DNA from 2 places in the Enterococcus eurekensis genome. Region 2 is predicted to be linked to the other one. Evidence: a T-box and tRNA genes for the amino acid it is inferred to sense, from the RefSeq annotation. Region 2 holds a T-box; the other holds one or more tRNA genes.

Region 1 (3,427 bases), on a different contig from region 2:
ATGATGAACTTTATTCAATTGATCGTTTCGTTGGTTAATTTCTTCTGATTCAAATTGCATCAATTGATCCATAGTAATATCTAATCGTTGACAAATTTGTTGCAAAATGACTACATTTGGCAATTCTTCATTATTTTCAACACGACTAATCAGGCTTTGAGCACAGATACCTTCAGCAAGCATCTTTTGCGTCATTTTTTGTGACTGTCGCAACTTTTTTAAAGTTTCCCCAAATGATTCCCGTTTTTTTATCATGCTCTACCCCTTTATTTCAAAATATGCGAATTTGCATTTTAAATTTACCATATTTTGTAACATAATACAAAAATAGAAACTATTTTAAAAATGTGCATCATACTAGACAATCGATTGGAGTGTTGTTCATGGAAACGCAAACAAACGTAACATTCAAGTGGGAAAATATCACTTTATTTGGTCTTATTGAGAAAGAATACGAAAATTCATTTTTAATTCAAGTTAAAGAGCCTTCTGCAGAAATCGTTGAAAAATATAATGGCAGAATGGTTATCAGTAAAAAGATTTGCCAAAAAACAACAAAATAATGAAGACTAAACAAAAAATAAAACCTGTCATTTCATGTTAAAACGTGAAAGACAGGTTTTTTTAGTTGAATAATTACTTTTGTTTATACGTTTCTAAAAAGCTACGCATCCGGACGGCCGTTGATTCTAATTGATCCATATTTGGTAAATAAACAATTCGGAAGTGATCTGGCGTCTGCCAATTAAAACCCCCACCATGTACTAATAAAACATGATGTTCATGTAAAAAATCTAAAACAAATTTTTCATCATCATAAATGTTAAAACGTTTAATATCAATTTTCGGGAAGATGTAAAATGCTGCTTTTGGTTTGACTGCTGACAATCCAGGAATATCGTTAATTGCCTTATAAATAAATTCCCTCTGTTCATAAACACGACCACCCGGTAACATCAACGCATCGGCACTTTGATGGCCACCTAGAGCAGTTTGAACGATTTGTTGCGATAAAACGTTGGAACATAAACGCATGGAAGACAACATATTCAAGCCTTCAATATAGCCATTAATATTCGATTTATCGCCACTAATTGCCATCCAACCAACACGGAAACCCGCGACACGATGTGATTTAGATAAACCACTAAACGTCACAACTGGTCGATCAGGTGCTAAAGCTGCAATATGATGGTGCTTGTGCCCATCCATTAGTAAACGATCATAAATTTCATCTGAAAAAATAATTAAATCAAACTCTCGAGCGATTTTGACAATTTCTTCTAAAATTTCCTTTGGATAAACTGCTCCTGTCGGATTATTAGGGTTAATTAAAACAATTGCTTTTGTTTTCATTGTAATCTTCGAACGGATGTCTGCAATATCAGGATTCCATTCACTTTGCTCATCACAAATATAGTGAACGGCTTTTCCACCTGCTAAGGAAATGGAAGCTGTCCAAAGTGGGTAATCAGGCATTGGGACAAGGACTTCATCTCCGTTGTTACATAAACCTTGCATCGACATAGTGATTAATTCACTCACACCATTTCCCGTATAAATATCATGTATTGATAAATTTGGAAATTTTCGAACTTGGTAGTATTGTTCTACTGCTTTTCTAGCAGAAAAAATACCTTTAGAATCGGAATATCCTTCTGACTCTCTTACATTCAAAATCAAATCACGCACAATTTCATTCGGTGCTTCAAATCCGAAAGTCGCGGGATTACCGGTATTTAATTTTAAAATACTAATCCCTTCTTCTTGCATTCGATCGGCTTCTTCCAGAACCGGTCCACGAACATCATAACTTACCCCATCAAGTTTTGTTGACTTTTCAAATTTTCTCATTGATTTTCCCTCTTTCAATCCCATTCGATGATTCCTAGATCAACGCGTTAAACGATTTCTATTATAGCAATTTTTTTTAGTCGCATGTTAATCTTTTTTCTAAATATTCTTATTCTTTTAAGAAATATTTAGAAAAAACATTCGGATTATCAAACTTCATATTGACAACTCTGTTATTTATCGGTAATATTTTGTTATTCGCGGTCGTGCTGGAACGGCAGACAGTCACGGTTGAGGGCCGTGTGAGGAAACTCGTGTGGGTTCAAATCCCATCGACCGCATCGTTTAGAGAATAGCTTATACAGCTATTCTCTTTTATTATGGATTGAATAGTAAAAACAGACGAAACATGACCCTTAACATTGATTAGGATCCCTTTCGTCTGTTCTTTTAACTAAAATAATTTCTTTCAGTTAAATCGTCGCGTTCTTGTTCAATCATTCCCTTTAGTGAACGATCAAGGCTCATTTTTTTCTTTTTAGGTTTCTCCCCAGTATCTTCAACTGATTGCTTTGAAGCAAACTTTTGAACACTTGGATCTTCGTCGTTGCGCTCTTGATATGGAGTCACATCGGTATCAAATAACAAGTAACTTCCTTCCGGTTTTTCCATCGATTTTAACAATTGATTTTCTGTAATTATTGCATCTTGTGCATCTGGAATAATTGATGCCGGAATGTATTTAGGAACAAAATAGGCTCTCCCAGAATATTGACGTTTGACAGACGGTACCGTTTCAGATTTTTTCTCTTTAACTAAATAGGAAGCTTGCTTCGGTCCTTCACCAAAAAACTGCTTTTTACCGGTCTTTGTCACTTCCATCTCAACTCTCTTTGAGTAGTCTGGTAGATTCGAACGATGGCGTTTCAATTCCTCTTTTTGACGAATTGACTGACCCGCTTTATTTGCAGTACTACGATTCGAACGACGCAAGTCTTTAATTTCAGCTGGATTTGTTTTTCTTGAATAAAAAGGTGTTTCACTCTCTTCCGTTAAAATCCAATTCTCTTCACTTGAAAAAAGATTTCTTTTTTCCGCTCTTTGAATTTTGACACCTTCTTCATCTGAATAGGCTGGAAAACGAGTGTGTGTTCGTTTAATTTCTTGGTTGTCTTTCATCTCACTCATCCTTTAAAAGATTTCCTTTATCTTACCACACTTTCTCTACAAGCAAATAGTTTTTTTAAGTATGCTTTCACACCTGTCCTTCTAAAATATGATAACTCAATCCTTCCAATTTTACATTTTCTAGCTGCCTATTAATGGCTTTAGCCACTGAAACTGGACTCGTTGTAAAGCTTAAAGGTTCCGTTATTTGATAGCTAGAATCTAGGGGATTTACAACCAACGCTTGATAAACACTTCCTAATGTACGTGCAATTCCAAACAGCCCTAAGTTGTAAAATAAGTGAATCTCACCTTCTATTAAAACTTCACTCGTTTTTCTTAATGCAATCCATTTTTGACAAATGGTAAAAAGCGTTATATTTTGTTCTTTCCAAGGAAAAAATTTTCGATTTTCCGGATCTTTTCCACCTGTTAAACCTGCCTCATCCCCGTAATAAATGCAAGG
Region 2 (3,427 bases):
GGAATCCGACAACACCAAGTGTACCAGAACAGCCAAGCCATCCAGGTAATAGTAATAGCCAAGGGGCAGCAACTTATACGGTGAAATCAGGGGATTCCGTCTGGTCAATTGCGAATCGTCATGGGATTACCATGGATCAATTACGTAGTTGGAATAACATTAAAGGCGATTTGATTCACCCTGGTCAAAAACTAGTTGTTAAAAAAGGGGCAACGGATGAGTTAACACCGTTACCACCAGTTGAAAATCCAAATCCGCCGACGAATGTAGGCACAGGCCAAAAACCATCAACAAGTAATCAAACCTATACGGTAAAATCAGGGGATTCAATTTGGTTAATTGCGAATAACCATGGGATTTCAATGGATCAATTACGTAGTTGGAATAACATCAAAGGTGACTTCATTTATCCAGGCCAAAAGTTGATTGTAAAAAAAGGCACGGGTTCAACGACGAATCCAACGCCACCGACGAATCCAGCAAAACCAACCCCACCAACGAATGTGGGAACAGGTCAAAAACCGTCAACAAGCAACCAAACGTATACGGTAAAATCAGGCGATTCAGTTTGGTTAATTGCAAATAACCATGGGATTTCAATGGATCAATTGCGTAGCTGGAACAACATCAAGGGTGATTTGATTCACCCAGGTCAAAAGTTAATTGTCAAAAAAGGCACGAGTTTAACCATTAACCCAACGCCGCTGACGAATCTAGCGAAACCAACCCCACCAACGAATGTGGGAACAGGTCAAAAACCGTCAACAAGTAATCAAACGTATACGGTAAAATCAGGTGATTCGGTTTGGTTAATTGCGAATAATCATGGGATTTCAATGGATCAATTGCGTAGTTTAAATAACATTAAAGGTGATTTGATTCACCCAGGTCAAAAGTTAATTATTAAGAAATCAACAGCCAATACAGCAAATGCAAACAATCAAGTTCAAAATAAACCAGTAACGCCATCGAACAATCAATCACATAAAGTGGTAAGTGGTGATAGCTTATGGGCGATTTCTGAACGTTACGGTGTTTCGATTCAACAATTAAAAACAACAAATAATTTGAAATCAGACATAATTTATGTGGGTCAAACATTAAAAGTTTAAAAAAGGATTGAAAAGCCTAGTAAAATTTGCTAGTATACACGTAAGTTCAAATATTAAACACATTTGAAAAGGAATAGTAGAAAGCCCTTCTGATATAGAGAGTACATGGTTGGTGGAAATGTACATAGAATCTTTTGAACTCGCCTTTGAGTGCATATCCGATTGAACCTTAGTAGATTGGATACGGTGACGACCGTTAACACGTTGAGGCTAGTTTATAACTAGTGAATTTAGGTGGTACCACGTCTTTAACGTCCTATAAAGAGCAATTATGCTTTTTATAGGACTTTTTTATTATTTTTGAAGAGGAGAATGTTATCGTGAACTACAATCACAAAGAAGTAGAAAAGAAATGGCAAAAGTATTGGGCGAAAAACAATAGCTTTAATACAACGGACAGTTCAGAAAAACCAAAATTTTATGCATTAGACATGTTTCCTTACCCATCAGGTCAAGGTCTTCACGTAGGACATCCAGAAGGATATACAGCAACGGATATTTTATCACGTATGAAACGTAGCCAAGGTTACAATGTTTTACACCCAATGGGTTGGGATGCTTTTGGTTTACCAGCGGAGCAATACGCGTTAGATACTGGGAATGACCCTGCGGAATTTACCAAAAAGAATATCGAAACTTTCCGTCGCCAAATCAATTCATTAGGCTTCAGTTATGATTGGAATCGTGAAATTAATACAACGGATCCAGAGTACTATAAATGGACACAATGGATCTTTACAAAATTATATGAAAAAGGTTTAGCCTATGAAGCGGAAGTTGCCGTTAACTGGGTACCAGCATTAGGAACAGTTATCTCAAATGAAGAAGTCATTGATGGTAAGAGTGAACGTGGAAATCACGAAGTTATCCGCAAACCTATGCGTCAATGGATGTTAAAAATTACGGAATACGCGGATCGTTTACTCGACGATTTAGATGATTTAGATTGGCCAGAAAGCATTAAAGAAATGCAACGCAACTGGATTGGTCGTTCATATGGAGCCAATGTTACTTTTAAAGTTGCTAACCACGATGCAGACTTTACGGTCTTCACTACACGTCCAGATACATTATTCGGTGCTACTTACTGTGTACTAGCACCAGAACTTGACTTAGTTCAAGAAATTACAACACCTGAGCAAAAAGCAGCGATTGATGCGTATATTACAGAAGCTAGTAAAAAATCAGATTTAACACGTACAGAATTAGTCAAAGAAAAAACCGGTGTCTTCACAGGTGCTTATGCGATTAACCCAGTCAACGGAAAAGAAGTACCGATTTGGATTTCAGATTACGTTTTAGCATCATACGGTACAGGTGCAATCATGGCTGTGCCCGCACATGATGAACGTGATTATGATTTTGCCAAAACTTTTGATATTGAAATTATTCCAGTACTTGAAGGTGGAAACATTGAAGAAGCCGCTTTTGTGGGTGATGGTGCACACATAAACTCTGATTTCTTAAATGGTATGGATAAAGAAACAGCCATTCAAACGATGAATGAATGGTTAGAAGAAAAAGGTATTGGTAAAAAAGAAGTCAGCTACCGTCTACGTGATTGGTTATTCTCACGTCAACGTTATTGGGGTGAACCAATTCCTGTAATTCATTGGGAAGATGGCACAACAACAACTGTTCCAGTAGAAGAATTGCCACTACGTTTACCAGTAACAGATGATATTCATCCAAGTGGTACAGGTGAATCACCATTGGCAAATATTACCGAATGGGTAAATGTTGTTGATCCAGAAACAGGAATGAAAGGTCGTCGCGAAACAAATACAATGCCACAATGGGCAGGTAGCTCATGGTACTTCTTACGTTTCATCGATCCACATAACAAAAATGAAATCGCAAGCTACGAAAAATTAGAACGTTGGTTACCAGTGGATATTTATATTGGTGGCGCAGAACATGCGGTATTGCATTTGCTTTATGCTCGTTTCTGGCATAAATTCTTATACGATATCGGTGTGGTTCCAACAAGCGAGCCATTCCAAAAACTTTACAACCAAGGAATGATTTTAGGCGAAAATAACGAAAAAATGTCTAAATCTCGCGGTAACGTGATTAATCCAGACGACGTTGTAAATAAATATGGTGCTGATACTCTAAGACTTTATGAAATGTTCATGGGTCCATTAGATGCTGCGATTGCTTGGAATGAAAATGGTTTAGAAGGAAGCCGTAAATTCTTAGACCGCGTATGGCGCTTAATTGTCGATGAAAATGGCAAAATGCGTGATCGTGTAACAACCATTAATGATGGAAAATTAACCAAAGTTTACCATCAAACCGTTAAAAAAGTCACT

Evidence for each region. The T-box of region 2 lies ahead of leuS (leucine--tRNA ligase). A T-box ahead of a tRNA ligase gene usually reads a tRNA of that ligase, here a tRNA-Leu.
Region 1: it has a tRNA-Leu gene. The T-box ahead of leuS (leucine--tRNA ligase) is inferred to sense a tRNA for this amino acid. The anticodon was not compared.

The regions. Positions count from the first base shown of each region.
Region 1 covers NZ_JBHSGT010000056.1:68,020-71,446, reverse strand. The annotation lists gene ACFO3L_RS09330 (helix-turn-helix domain-containing protein) at 1-255, opposite strand, end outside; gene ACFO3L_RS09325 (DUF2187 domain-containing protein) at 384-563, shown strand; gene ACFO3L_RS09320 (pyridoxal phosphate-dependent aminotransferase) at 637-1,854, opposite strand; tRNA gene ACFO3L_RS09315 (tRNA-Leu) at 2,055-2,135, shown strand; gene ACFO3L_RS09310 (hypothetical protein) at 2,245-2,973, opposite strand; gene ACFO3L_RS09305 (glycoside hydrolase family 13 protein) at 3,050-3,427, opposite strand, start outside.
Region 2 covers NZ_JBHSGT010000063.1:73,707-77,133, reverse strand. The annotation lists gene ACFO3L_RS10610 (muramidase family protein) at 1-1,112, shown strand, start outside; T-box leader at 1,166-1,374, shown strand; gene leuS (leucine--tRNA ligase) at 1,433-3,427, shown strand, end outside.